One region of the Shinella sp. 20P9.1.1 genome, then DNA from elsewhere that is predicted to be linked to it. Evidence: predicted binding sites of a transcription regulator. Region 1 holds the regulator's gene; the other holds the start of a gene.

The links. The regulator LexA, encoded in region 1, represses DNA repair genes until DNA is damaged. The targets are predictions, from matches to a motif close to TGTTCNNNNTGTGTTCNG.
Region 2: a site for LexA is predicted at 2,115-2,132, ahead of AC27VQ_RS14645 (ATP-dependent helicase). Genes of this name have one in related genera too.

The regions. Positions count from the first base shown of each region.
Region 1 is NZ_JBYOLC010000011.1:42,527-49,909, reverse strand. Features, by position in the region: gene lpxB (lipid-A-disaccharide synthase) at 1-259, shown strand, start outside; gene gltA (citrate synthase) at 290-1,579, opposite strand; gene AC27VQ_RS18680 (ComEC/Rec2 family competence protein) at 1,885-4,413, shown strand; gene lexA (transcriptional repressor LexA) at 4,548-5,276, opposite strand; gene AC27VQ_RS18670 (molybdopterin molybdotransferase MoeA) at 5,370-6,593, opposite strand; gene moaC (cyclic pyranopterin monophosphate synthase MoaC) at 6,593-7,087, opposite strand; gene trpC (indole-3-glycerol phosphate synthase TrpC) at 7,087-7,383, opposite strand, start outside.
Region 2 is NZ_JBYOLC010000007.1:242,391-249,773, reverse strand. Features, by position in the region: gene AC27VQ_RS14660 (efflux RND transporter periplasmic adaptor subunit) at 1-489, opposite strand, end outside; gene AC27VQ_RS14655 (cyclase family protein) at 787-1,608, shown strand; gene AC27VQ_RS14650 (carboxymuconolactone decarboxylase family protein) at 1,657-2,070, shown strand; gene AC27VQ_RS14645 (ATP-dependent helicase) at 2,174-4,639, shown strand; gene AC27VQ_RS14640 (methyl-accepting chemotaxis protein) at 4,673-6,376, opposite strand; gene AC27VQ_RS14635 (DUF2778 domain-containing protein) at 6,559-7,383, opposite strand, start outside.

The DNA of each region.
Region 1 (7,383 bases):
GATAAAGGTCTGGACCGCGGCGATCCCCAATCTCATCGCGGACTATACGGTCGTACCGGAATATCTGAACGAGCAGGTCCGCCCCGGCAGCCTCGCCCGCTGGTTCGAGCGCCTGTCGGCCGATACCGCGGAACGTCGCGCCATGCTGGAAGGCTATGACCTCGTCTATGACCGCATGCAAACGCCGCGCCCGCCCGGTGAGACCGGCGCGGCGGTGATCCTCGATCTTCTCGCAACAAAAAAGCCCGGTCAAAACTGACCGGGCTTTTTCTTTTCAGGATCGCTGCGATCAGCGCTTGGAGACCGGCATGTAATCGCGCTTCGGCTCGCCGATATAGAGCTGGCGCGGACGGCCGATGCGCTGTTCCGGGTCTTCGATCATCTCGTTCCACTGGGCGATCCAGCCGACCGTGCGGGCGAGCGCGAAGAGCACGGTGAACATGGTGGTGGGGAAGCCCAGCGCCTTCAGCGTGATGCCGGAGTAGAAGTCGATGTTCGGGTAGAGCTTCTTCTCGATGAAGTACTCGTCCGTCAGCGCGATGCGCTCGAGTTCCATCGCGACTTCCAGCATCGGATCGTCCTTGATGCCGAGTTCGCCGAGGACCTCATGCGTCGTCTTCTGCATGATCTTGGCGCGCGGGTCGTAGTTCTTATAGACGCGGTGGCCGAAGCCCATCAGGCGGAACGGGTCGTTCTTGTCCTTGGCGCGGGCGACATATTCCGGAATGCGATCGACCGTGCCGATTTCGGCGAGCATGTTGAGTGCGGCTTCATTGGCACCGCCATGCGCCGGGCCCCAGAGGCAGGCAATGCCGGCGGCGATGCAGGCGAACGGATTGGCGCCGGAGGAGCCGGCAAGGCGAACCGTCGAGGTCGATGCGTTCTGCTCGTGGTCGGCATGCAGGATGAAGATGCGGTCCATGGCGCGGGCCAGAACCGGGTTCACCACATAGTCTTCACAGGGCACGGCAAAGCACATGCGCAGGAAGTTCGACGCATAGTCGAGATCGTTCTTCGGGTAAACGAAGGGCTGGCCGATATGGTACTTGTAAGCCATGGCGGCGATCGTCGGCATCTTGGCGATCATGCGCAGTGACGCGACCATGCGCTGGTGCGGATCGGTGATGTCGGTCGAGTCATGGTAGAAGGCCGAGAGCGCGCCGACACAGCCGCACATGACAGCCATAGGATGCGCGTCGCGTCGGAAGCCGGTGAAGAAGCGGCTCATCTGCTCGTGCACCATGGTGTGGTGCGTCACGCGGTGATCGAAATCGTCCTTCTGGGACTTCGTCGGCAGTTCGCCGTACAACAGCAGGTAGCAGACTTCCAGGAAGTCGCCATGTTCGGCCAGCTGGTCGATGGGGTAGCCGCGATGCAGCAGCACGCCTTCGTCGCCGTCGATATAGGTGATCTTCGATTCGCAGGAGGCCGTGGAGGTGAAACCGGGATCGTAGGTGAAGGCGCCGGTATTCTTGTAGAGGGTGCCAATGTCGATCACATCGGGGCCGATCGTCCCGGATCGCGTCGGCAGCTCAACTGTCTTGCCACCGATCGATACACCCGCGCTAGTTCCTGTCATGACGATCCTCCGTTGTTTCGAATGGTGGCACGCAGTTGTGCCGCACCCATGAACATGCTCGTTTTGCTAGCCCATTTACGGTGCCCTGCCAAGCGATACCAAAGGCAAATTGTGCACTGCGAAAATAAGCTTTCCGGCAACGCAATATCTACCGTTTCGGTGAAGTTGCAAGCAACCTTTGAGAGTGCTCGCGCAATTGCGGAGGGCGCATCCTTTCTTGCTGGCTTAGTATTTTTCGCGCCTACTGTTGATTGAGGATTTTTGTCGTCGATTGCATTATGGTGGCAGGAAAAGGGGCCGAGGCCATGGCCAAGGTGAAGGAGGCGGAGGGACGGGATGCGCTGCGCGAGGCCGATGCCTGGCGGACGCTTTCCGATGTCTCATCGCCACCGGCAGTGCTCGAGGATGGTGCACGTCCGAAAGCGCCGCTAGCCACTCTGGGGCGGATCGAAGGCCGCCTTCGCCACGTCCTCCTGCCGTGGCGAGACGTGCACGCCGCCTTTGCGGAGGAGCGGGCACACGGCCATTTCTTTCTCTTCGTGCCGGTCTTCCTCGGCGCGGGAGCAGCACTCTGGTTTGCGGCTATCTCCAATCCCTCCGTTCTCGCCCTCCTTTTCATCGCTTTCATCACCTTCTGGCCTGCCTGGCGCCTGCGACACCGGGAAGACTGGCGAGCGCTTGCCGCAGGCGCTGCGTTTCTCGTGCCCATCGGCATGCTGCTGGCGGCCTTCGAAAGTGCCCGGCTCGACACCGTCCTGCTCGATGCGCCCGTGACCACCGAGATCACCGGCCGCGTGCTGTCGCGCGAAAGCGACGGGCGAGGTGCAATCCGCTATCGCATTGCCCTTACGGCGACACGCGATCCCACCTTGAAACGTGCGCCTGATGTGGTGACGGTTCTCGCCCGCAACAGGCACGAACCGATCGTGATCGGCGACGGCATTGCTGGCCGCGCGCGGCTCAATCCGCCCTCCGGTCCCGCATTGACGGGGCTCAACGATTTTGCCTTCGACGCCTATTTCGCCGGCACCGGGGCGGTCGGCTATTTCTACCAGGCGCCCGAACGGATTGCAGCGGCGCCGGCCGGTCTGGAGGAGCGGATCCGGCAGGAAATCGCGACGTGGCGCAACAATCTGACCGAGCATATCCGTAGCCGGATCGATGGCGATGCCGGCGCGATCGCCGCCGCCTTGGTGACGGCCGAACAGCGTGCGATCAGCCCGGAAACGGTGGAGGCGTTGCGGCAGGCGGGGCTTGCCCATGTGTTGGCGATTTCCGGGCTGAACATGGTGCTTGCGGCCGGCACATTTCTTGTCGGCGCACGCATGCTGATGGCACTGATCCCCGGCTTTGCCGAGCGATATCCGGCAAAGAAAATCGCCGCCGTCGGGGCGCTCGTCATGGTGACGCTCTATATACTCGTGTCGGGTGGGGCACTTTCGGCGGTGCGTTCGTGGATCATGATCTGCGTCATGCTCGTCGCCGTGCTGTTCGGACGGTCGGCGATCAGCCTGCGAAATGTCGCCCTTTCGGCCATCCTCATTCTGGTGGTCACGCCCTCGGCCATCACCAATCCCGGTTTCCAGATGTCCTATGCCGCAACGCTGGGGCTCGTCGCCGGCTATGCGGCATGGCGCGAGCGGCCGGTGAAACGGGAAGGCCGGGGCGGCATGTTGCGGGCCGCCGGCGGTTCGACCGGCCGCTTCCTTGGCGGATTGATGCTCTCCTCGCTGATCGGCGGTTTTTCGACGCTGATCTATTCGATCGGCCACTTCAACCGGATTCCGGCCTACGGGTTGGCGGGCAACCTCCTCACCATGCCCGCCATCAGCGCCATCGTCATGCCGTTCGGCCTTGTCGCCGTGCTGCTGATGCCCTTCGGGCTGGATGCCATTCCTTTCGCCATCATGGGCAAGGGGATCGAGTGGATGATCGCCCTGTCCAACTGGGTCGCCAGCTGGAAGGGCGAGATCGTCACCGGCCGCATTCCGCCTGCCGCCTTCCTGCTGATCGGTTTTGGCGGCGGGCTCGTCTGCATCCTGCGCACACGCCTTCGCCATGCCGGTACATTGCTCGTGCTGATCGGCATTGCCATCGCATTCTGGCCGGGTGATCCCGTAAGACCCGAGGTCCTGATCTCGGAGGACGGTCGCCTCGTTGCTATCCTGCGCGACGATGGCGTTGCGACGAACCGTGCCCGTCCGCCGGATTTCGTCTACGCGCAATGGCGCCGGGCCCTGCGGCTGGGCGACGTCGTCAAGCCGACGATGAGAAAGACCGCCGGTTTGACAGTTGAAGAGGAAGCTACCGCTGTCGAAACCGCGAAAAAGCGAAAATCGTCACGCCACCGGGCAAACCGCGAAAAGGCGAAAGCGGCCATGGCGTCTGCGTTCGACGCGGCAGCAAGCCAGGCGGGTTTCATCTGCGAGACGAAGGCTTTCTGCGTGGCTGTTTCACCAAACGAATGGCGCATCGTCACGCTTGACGACGTCGCATTTCTTGGCACGGCCTGCGACGCCGCAGACGTCGTCGTCACGCAGGCGCCGCTTCGGACCGCCGCTTGCCGCTCCGGCGCAAGGCTCATCACCGCTCGCCATCTTCGGCGCACCGGCGCCCTGGAAATCATCCCCGGCGAAGAGGAAAATGCACCGTTCATACTGGAAGCCAGCATAATACCAGCTATCGAAACGCTGGATCGCCCGTGGTCGCGCCATCGGACTTATGATTGGCGAACCGGAACGTATACGAGTGGCAACGCAGAGGGAGAACGCCCTCAACGCGATACTCAAGGCGAAATCAATGAAACCGACGCAGCCATTTCGAGCGACTTCTGAATTGAGCAGCTGAGTTGGCCGGCAGCATAAACCATTTCCTGAACCAAAAGCTCCCGCACCTTCACCTCGAAGGCCGCACAGTCCATGAAAGCTAATGCCCTCGGGGCACTTACGACGTCTCGAGTTTGGCCTGGTTAGTTGTAGCGCCGAATAAGGCCCACAAGCTTGCCCTGGATTTTGACGCGATCCGGACCGAAGATGCGGGTTTCATAAGCAGGGTTTGCGGCTTCCAGCGCAATCGACGCACCCTTACGGCGGAAGCGCTTCAGCGTGGCTTCTTCATCGTCGACGAGGGCTACGATGATTTCGCCGGGATTGGCACTGCTGGTATCGCGAATGATGACCGTGTCGCCATCGAAGATGCCGGCTTCGATCATCGAATCGCCCTTCACCTCGAGCGCATAGTGATCGCCGACGCCGATCATTTCGGCCGGGACAGTGATATCATGCGTGTTGTTCTGGATGGCGGAGATCGGCACGCCGGCGGCGATGCGGCCCATGACAGGTACGGAGACCGAGGAGGGCATGAGATCGGACTGCGGTGTTGCGACACGCTGGGAGGGCGCCGGCGCCATCGGTTGTTTGCCGCGGCTGCCTTCTACGACGGTGGGTGAGAACCCACGGCGGGGCTGCTGGATCGGTGAATAGGCCTCGGGAAGCTTGATGACTTCCAGTGCCCGCGCCCGGTTCGGCAGGCGGCGGATGAAGCCGCGCTCTTCAAGCGCCGTGATGAGGCGATGGATGCCGGATTTGGAGGCCAAATCCAGGGCATCCTTCATCTCGTCGAAAGACGGCGGAATACCGGATTCCTTCATACGCTCGTGAATGAACAGGAGCAGCTCCTGTTGTTTGCGCGTCAGCATGGTCTCTCCACCGAGAATCGTGAAACAAATCCAGAACAGACACTATCTGTTCCATTTGTGTTCCGCAAGGGGCTGCTGAAACAATAATACTGTTCAGGGGGGTGGCTGGCGTACCATAAGGACGTCGCAAGCAACGCCGGCTTCGACGGAGGGCGCGTTCGGCGGGCGGATGAGCAGGCCTTCGGATTCCGCGAAGATTCGCATCATCGAAGAATCCTGCTTGTCGAAGGGCGTCACCTGCAAATCTCCATCCGGCCCGCGGGTGATGCGGGAGCGAATGTAGTCCTGCCGGTGGTCGTTTTCCTTGACCGGCACGGCGGTGACGGCCTTGTAAACGCGGTCATTCGCCGGCAGGCGGGCGAGGCGGCGCGTCAGCGGCTCCAGGAAAAGCAGCGCGCAGACGAGGCTGGAGACGGGATTGCCCGGCAGGCCGACGATCTGGATATCGCCAAGGCGGCCGACCATCAGCGGTTTTCCGGGACGCATGGCGATGCGCCAGAAATCGAGTTCCATGCCGGCTTCGCCGAGCACCGGCTGCACGAGATCGAAATCGCCGACCGAGGCGCCGCCGAGTGTGACGAGCACGTCGATATCCAAGGCAAGTGCCCTCTGCACGGCCTCGAGGATCGCCTTTTTATCGTCGCCGACAATGCCGAGGTCGATGATCTCGGCACCGGAAGCGCGCGCGATGGCGGAGACGCCATAGGTGTTGGAGGCGATGATCTGGCTTGTGCCGGGCGATGTGCCGGGCGTGACGAGTTCGTCGCCCGTAGCGAGCACGGCGATGCGGGGGCGGGCGTAGACCGTGAGCTCGGCGTGGTTCATCGCAGCGGCGACGGTGAGACGGCCGGCATCGAGCATATCGCCGGCCTTGAGCAGCACGTCGCGTTCCGAAAAATCCTGGCCGCGCGGGCGGATATGGCGGCCTTTGGGCGTGAGGAAGGTGGTGCGGATGCGTCCATCCTCCAGCTTCTCCGCGTCTTCCTGCAGCAGAACGGTATCTGCGAAGGCAGACATTGGCGCGCCGGTGAAGATGCGCACGGCCTCGCCGGGGCCGGCTGTGCCGTCGAAGGCATGGCCAGCCGCGGAGGTGCCGACGACCTTGAGGATCGATCCGAGTTCGGCGATATCGGCGTGGCGAACGGCATAGCCGTCCATGGCGGAATTGTCGAAAGGCGGCTGGGTGAGGCGGGCGGCGACGTCTTCAGCCAGCACGCGGCCGTCCGCTTCATGAAGCGAAACCTTTTCCGTCCGTTGCGTGGGCTTGGCCGCGGAAAGCAGGCGGTCGAGGGCGTCGGCAACGGGGAGGAGGGACATCAGAGATCTCTGCGTTTGTAATCACCGGAGCGGCCGCCGGACTTTTCGGCAAGGCGCACGCCGCCGATCTCCATCTCGCGGTCGGCCGCCTTGGCCATGTCGTAGATTGTGAGGCACGCGACGCTGACGGCGGTCAGCGCCTCCATCTCGACGCCGGTGCGGCCGGTGAGCTTCGCCATGGCCTCGATGCGCAGGCCGGGCAAGGCGCGATCCTCACGGATATCCACCGTCACCTTAGTCAGCATCAGCGGGTGGCAGAGCGGGATGAGATTGGACGTCTGCTTGGCGGCCATGATGCCGGCCAGTCGTGCCGTGCCGATCACGTCGCCCTTCTTGGCGTCGCCCTTGAGGATCAGGTCGAGCGTTTCCGGCGCCATGCGGATGAAACCTTCGGCCACGGCAATGCGCACGGTCTCGGCCTTGTCGCCGACATCGACCATGTGCGCCTCGCCGGAGGCACCGATATGGGTGAGCGTGCGGCCGTTTTCGGCCATCATTCCGCCGCCAGCATGCCGGCGGAGCCGGTCAGCAGTTCGCGCGTTGCTGCCGTCACATCGACCTTGCGCATCAGGCTTTCGCCGACGAGGAAGGTGGAGATGCCGACCTTGCCGAGGCGCGCACAATCGGCATGGGTGAAGATTCCGCTTTCGCCGACGAGCAGGCGATCGTCCGGCACCATGCCGGCGAGCTTTTCGGAAACGGCGAGATCGACTTCGAAGGTGCGCAGGTTGCGGTTGTTGATGCCGACGAGCTTGGACTTGAGCTTCAGCGCCCGTTCCATCTCTTCTTC
Region 2 (7,383 bases), on a different contig from region 1:
ACGGAGATTTTCCAGGCGTTTCAGCTTCTGCTGGGCGGCTTCGACGGTGACGCGCGCCTGATCGGCGGCGATCTTCTGCTCGTCGCTGTCAAGCCGGGCGATGACAGCCCCCTGCTCCACCCGCGTGCCGGATTCGACGAGGACTTCGGTGAGATTGCCGGTGGCATAGGGCGTGACCGTCACGGTGCGGATCGCCTCGCCGTCGCCGATGGCGTTCAGGCGATCGTTGACGGTGGCCATGGCGACCGGCTTGGTGACGACGAGCGTCGGCCCGCCGCCGAAGCCGCCGCGACGGCCGCCGCCCTGCCCATTGGCCTGGCTCCCGCCGTCCGCCTTCTCCTCAGAGGCCGGCGCGATGGCCGCGACAAGCGGCGCCGGCAGGCCGGCAGCCGTCAGCATCCCGTTTGCGCCGGGCGCGAAGCGGCCCCAGAGCAAAACCCCGGCCGCAATGACGCCAAGGCCGATAAGGAGCTGTTTCCAAACCCGCATGCACTCTCTCTCCGATGGAAGCGAACCGTCACGTTTTGCAGTGCGACATAGGGCAAGTATCCCGTTTTGGAAATGAACCGGCAATGAAAGAATCGGATCATTACGGAATTGTAAGATTGAGGCTTCGGTCTGTTACCGAAATGTAAGAAAACGTGGAGAAATCTTCCCCTGCCGCGCCTTATCCGAGCATGGGCGTGACTGGACGCTCCTTTCCCTTGTGATAGCTTTTCTGCCGGCCCACAGGCCGCAAACTATTTCAGTATTCTTTCATAAACCTATTGAACGAGAGGGGAAACCATGTGCGACGCCTGCATTATTGACTCCGTGAAATCCCGCATGCTTTCGAGACGAAGCTTCTTCCGCGCCGCCGCCGCGGGCGGGGCCGCTGTCGCCGCCGCAAGCTCAGGGGTACTCAGCCCGGCTTTCGCCCAGGCGCCATCGAAGGTGACGGACCTGACGCACGAACTCCACGAGGAATTTCCGACCTTCTTCGGCCAGCAGCAGTTCTGGCGCGAACAGAAGTTCAATTACAAGGAACACAAGTTCAACCTCTTCGAGCTGCGCGTCAACGAACACACCGGCACCCATCTCGATGCGCCGCTGCACTTTTCCGAGGACGGGACTTCGGTCGCCGAAATCCCGGTCTCCGATCTCGTCGTGCCGCTCGCCGTCATCGACATCAGGGAGAAGGCCGATGCCAGCCCGGATGCCCAGCTGACGCCGGACGACATCAAGGCCTGGATCGCAGCCAATGGCGACCTGCCGGAGAAAGCCTGCGTGGCGCTCCATTCCGGCTGGGGCAAACATCTCGGCACGGACAAGTTCCGCAATGCGGATGCCGACGGCAAGCTGCACTTCCCAGGCTTCCATGTCGAAGCGGTGCAGTATCTTGCGGAAAATTCGAGCGCCGTCGGCATCGCGGTCGATACGCTCTCGCTCGACTATGGCCTCTCGCCGGATTTCGCCACGCACTACGCCTGGCTCTCCTCCGGTAACTGGGGGCTTGAAGGCGCGGCCAATCTGGACCAGCTTCCGGCAAAGGGTGCCACGATCTTCGTCGGCGCGCCGAAAGTGCGCGGCGGCACGGGCGGCCCGTCCCGCGTCTTCGCACTCGCCTGATGTCTGCCGGCCGGCGGTTCGCCGCCGGCCTTTCCGGAGGAGACTACCATGAGCACCGTCAAGCCTGCCGAAAACATCGAAGCCGACCCGCGCGTCAAGGCCGTCTTCGACGACATCCGCGCCGTCAGGAAATCGGATTTCGTCAACAATATGTGGCGCTACCTCGCCTTCGATCCGGCGCTGCTGGAACGCACCTGGGCGGAGGTGAAGGCCGTGATGGCGACGCCCTCGACGCTCGATCCGCTGGTAAAGGAAATGCTCTACATCGCCGTCTCCGTCACGAACGGCTGCTCATACTGCGTCCACTCCCACACCGCCGCCGCCAAGGCGAAGGGCATGACGGAGGCGCAATATGGCGAACTGCTCGCCATCGTCTCGCTCGCCGGCAAGACAAACCAGCTGGCGACAGCATTGCAATTGCCCGTGGACAGCGTTTTCGATGCCGAGCGCGCAATGCCCTGAGCGAGCAGCGCTTTCCACAATCTTTCCACCCCTGTTCTTCCCCGTGGAATAAAAGCAGAACGGAAAACTGGTCTTTCGGACCCGAATCACTACATTGAGCCGCATGATCAGCGGTTACGACGACATTCCCTTCTTCGATGAAGACCCGCAGCTCGGCGCAAAGCCTGCCGCTCCGGCCAAGCCGTCCGGCGGTATCGGCATTGCCGCGCGCGCCATGGCAGCCCGCGATGCGCAGCGCGCGCCGGACTATCTTTCCGGCCTCAACCCCGAACAGCGCGAGGCGGTCGAGACCGTCGACGGCCCCGTTCTGGTGCTCGCCGGCGCCGGCACCGGCAAGACGCGCGTGCTCACCACCCGCATCGCCCACATTCTCGCCACCGGCCGCGCCTTCCCGAGCCAGCTTCTCGCCGTGACCTTCACCAACAAGGCGGCGCGCGAGATGAAGGAGCGCATCGGCCTGCTGGTCGGCGGCGCCGTCGAGGGCATTCCGTGGCTCGGCACGTTCCACTCGATTGGCGTGAAGCTTCTGCGCCGCCATGCCGAACTCGTCGGCCTGCGCTCGGATTTCTCGATCCTCGACACCGACGACGTCGTGCGCCTGATCAAGCAGATCCTGCAGGCCGAAAGCATCGACGACAAACGCTGGCCGGCCAAGCAGTTCGCCGGCATGATCGACGGCTGGAAAAACAAAGGCCTCGATCCGGCGCAGATCCCGGAAGGCGACGCCCGCGCCTTCGCCAACGGCAAGGGCCGTGAACTCTACGTCGCCTACCAGAACCGCCTGAAGACGCTGAACGCCTGCGATTTCGGCGACCTTCTGCTGCACCCGATCCGCATGTTCCGCGCCAATCCGGATGTGCTGGCCGAGTACCATCAGAAATTCCGCTATATCCTCGTCGATGAGTATCAGGACACCAACACCGCCCAATATATGTGGCTGCGCCTGCTCGCCCAGCGCCCCAAGGGCACGCCGCAGAATGTCTGTTGCGTCGGCGACGACGACCAGTCGATCTATGGCTGGCGCGGCGCGGAGGTGGACAACATCCTGCGCTTCGAGAAGGATTTTCCCGGCGCCAAGGTCGTCAAGCTGGAGCGCAATTATCGCTCGACGGCCCATATTCTGGGCGCCGCCGGCCATCTGATCGCCCATAACGAGGACCGGCTCGGCAAAACGCTCTTCACCGACCGGCATGACCCCGATGACGACAAGGTCGTCGTTCACGCGGCCTGGGATTCCGAGGAGGAGGCCCGCGCCGTCGGCGAGGAGATCGAGCAGCTCCAGCGCAAGGAGCACAAGCTCAACGACATGGCGATCCTGGTGCGTGCGTCCTTCCAGATGCGCGAATTCGAAGACCGTTTCGTCACGCTCGGCCTCAATTACCGCGTCATCGGCGGTCCGCGCTTCTACGAGCGGCTCGAAATCCGCGATGCCATGGCCTATCTGCGCCTCGTCAGCCAGCCGGCCGACGACCTCGCCTTCGAGCGTATCGTCAATACGCCGAAACGCGGCCTTGGCGATACGACCATCCGCAACCTGCACGACTATGCCCGCGCCCGCGACATCCCCATGCTCGCCGCCGCAGCGGATATCATCGAGACGGACGAGCTGAAGCCGAAGGCGCGCAAGGCGCTGTTCGACGTCGTCACGGATTTCCGCCGCTGGCAATCGCTGCTGGAGACCACGCCGCACACCGAGCTTGCCGAGCAGATCCTCGACGAGAGCGGCTATACCGCCATGTGGCAGGCCGACAAGTCGGCCGAAGCGCCGGGCCGGCTGGAAAACCTCAAGGAACTCATCCGCTCGATGGAGGCCTTCGAATCGCTGCGCGGCTTCCTCGACCATGTGTCGCTGGTCATGGATGCCGAGCAGAACGCCGAGCTCGATGCCGTCTCGATCATGACGCTGCATTCGGCCAAGGGCCTCGAATTCGAGACCGTCTTCCTGCCCGGCTGGGAGGAAGGCCTCTTCCCGCACCAGCGCGCGTTGGATGAGGGCGGCCGCTCGGGGCTGGAAGAAGAACGACGCCTCGCCTATGTCGGCATCACGCGGGCAAAGCGCCGCTGCCACATCTGGTTCGTCTCGAACCGCCGCATCCACGGCCTCTGGCAATCGACATTGCCCTCGCGTTTCCTCGACGAATTGCCGGAAGCCCATGTCGAAGTCGCCGAGGTGGAGCAATCCTATGGCGGGTACGGCCGCGGCGGCGGCTACGGCCAATCGCGCTTTGACAAGCAGGAGCCGTTCCAGAACGCCTATTCGACGCCCGGCTGGCGCCGCGCGCAGGCCAACCGCACGGATGCGACGCGCGACAACTGGGGCTCCCGCTCCGGCCACGCGGTGGAGCGCATCGGTTATGGCGAGAGCGGCCCGCGATCGAAGACGATCGACGGGGAACTGGTGGCGAAGTCCACCACGACCGAGCCGTCGAAATTCTCCGTCGGCGACCGTGTCTTCCACATCAAGTTCGGCAACGGCAACGTCTCGGCAATCGAGGGCAACAAGCTGACGATCGATTTCGACCGCGCCGGCCAGAAACGCGTGCTCGACGGCTTCGTCGAACGGGCGTGACGGGGCCGGCCTGCGGCCCCGCCTTCGCTGTTCTCAGGATGCCTTGCGCATCGCGCCGAGACGCGCGGCGCGCTCCTCGGGGGACCAGATTTCGCTGCCGTCACGACGGCGGGCGCGACGGTTGAGCTGGAAGCGGTTCACCAGTTCGCTGAGGGTGATCGCGCCCTCCGCGAGCGTCTGGCTGGTCGAGGTCGTATGCTCGACCATGGCGGCATTTTCCTGGGTGATCCGGTCGACGTCGCTCACCGCCGCGCTGATCTCCTCTAGGCCGCTCGCCTGCTCGGCGGCGGAGGTGGCGATGGCGTCGACATTGTGGTCGATCTCTTCGACGAAATTGCCGATTTCCCGCAGCGCCCGGCCTGTTTCACCGACGAGCCGCACGCCCTCCTGCACTTCCGCGCTGGAATTGGTGATCAGAGTCTTGATCTCGCGCGCCGCCTTGGCGGAGCGCTGGGCAAGCTCGCGCACCTCCTGCGCCACGACGGCAAAGCCCCTGCCCGCCTCCCCGGCGCGCGCGGCCTCGACGCCGGCGTTCAGTGCCAGGAGGTTGGTCTGGAAGGCGATCTCGTCGATCACGCCGATGATCTGACTGATCTCGCTGGAAGCAGCTTCGATGCGCTGCATGGCGCTGACGGTGTCGTTGACCACGCCGGCGGAGCTATGGGCTGAAGCACGGGCGTCCTGCACCAGCTTGCGCGTCTCGCGGGTGCGGTCCGTCGAGGAACGAACGGCGACCGTCGCCTGCGTCAGTGCAGCCGCGGTCTCTTCCAGAGCGACGGCCTGTTGGCGCGTGCGCTCGGAAAGCTCCTCGGCCGCCTTGCGCATGTCCTGCCCGCTGCGGTTCTGCGTATAGGTCTGGTCGAGCACCTCCGACAGCGTTTCCTGGAAGGCACCGATCGAATTGTTGAAGTCTCGGCGCAGCGGCTCGAATTCGGGAATGAAGGCGTTGTCGATCGTCATGCGGATATTGCACTCGGCAAGACGGCCGAGACCGGCACCAATCTCCTCGATCGCTCGCACGCGCTCGGTCACGTCGGTCGCGAATTTCACGACCTTGAACACCCGGCCATCGGCATCGAGGATCGGGTTGTAGGAGGCCTGGATGTGGATCTTGCCGCCGCCTTTGGTGAAGCGCGTGAACTGGTCGGAAACGAAATGCCCCTCGCCAAGCCGTTTCCAGAAGTCGCGATAGGCAGTGCTTGCCACATGCTCCGGCTGACAGAACATGGAATGGTGCCGGCCGACGATCTCGGACAGCTGGTAGCCGAGTACGGCCAGAAAATTCTCGTTGGCCGTCAGAATCTTGCCATCGGGGGTGAATTCGATGACGGCCTGCGCGCGGCCGAGCGCCGTCAGCTTGCCGTCGTCCTCCATCGCTTTGCGCTTGGCGGCGGTGATGTCGGTGGCGAACTTCACGACCTTGTAAGGCTTGCTGCCGCGGAAGATCGGATTGTACGACGCCTCGATCCAGATTTCGCGCCCGCCCTTGGCGACGCGCTTATACTGGCGCTGGTCGAAACGCCCCTCGGCCAGTTGCGCCCAGAAGGCCGCATATTCGGGCGAGCGCGCCTCTTCCGGCTCGACGAAGATGCGGTGATGTTTACCGACGATCTCCGAAAGCTCGTAACCAACCGTATCAAGGAAATTCTTGTTGGCATGCAGGATCTTGCCCGTCAGATCGAATTCGATGATCGCCTGCGATTTGTTCATCGCGGCAAGCACGGCGCGGGCATTCATTCCAAAATCGAAAGCAGTCACGTTCGTTCCCCAACCAACTGGATTTGGCAAGAATTGACCGAAAATTGTTAGCGTTTTCTAAACCAACCGTTTTTGCGCATAACATTTAAGAGGAAAGTACGACAAAACGAAAACCGGCGCCCAAAGGCACCGGTTTTTGAAGAGAAACAGTCGGTTTCGGATCAGGCGCCGGCCTTGCGGTAGAGCGCGGCGAGCTGCGTGCGGGAGGACGGGATTTCCGGGACTACGACCATCATCGTGATATGCCCGCGCTTGAAGGCATTGAGGAACGGCTCGTAGTTCTGGAAGGCGACACAGCCATGCGAGCCTTTCTGGCCGCGCAGAAGGTTGGTGTGGGTCAGAAGGCCCGTGCGGTTCTTCGGATCACGCCCGTCGACGGAGAGCATGCGGATGGCTTCCACGCCATGGAAACGCTGCTCGCGCATCCGGAGGCGATAGATGCCGGCCGGGGTCGGTCCCGTCATCTTCACGTGCTCGTAGCCCGGATTGTCGCGCATCTTGCCGATGCCGGAATGGGCGCGCAGCTTCGTGCCATCGGGCATGTAGACCGTCGCGTTGGAGACGTCATAGATCGCGACCTTCGTGCCACGGCCCGGCCAGCCGGTGCCGGAACCCTTGCTCTTGAAGAGATCGCCGAACAGCGAGCGCTCGGGCTTCACGAGCGCGACGTCTTCATCCTTGTCGTCAGCCTTGGCATCGTCGCGCTTGTTGGTGCGCGCAACGGGTTTTTCCTCGACGACGGGCTTTTCGATGGTGACGGTTTCGAGCGCGGGGCGTGCTTCCGGCAGCGGAATTTCGCTGAGAAGGTTTTCCTCCTCGATATCCGGCTTCTTCATGACGAGGCCGAAGGGCTGGATATCCTTGCGGGCGGATTGATCCTCGATGAGCGCGGTGACGAGCGTCGGCTGGCCGGTAATGGCCTTTTCCTGCTCGACCGAGCGCTCGGCGCGCGCGACGGCCGCGTCGATCATTGCGGCTTTGGCCTT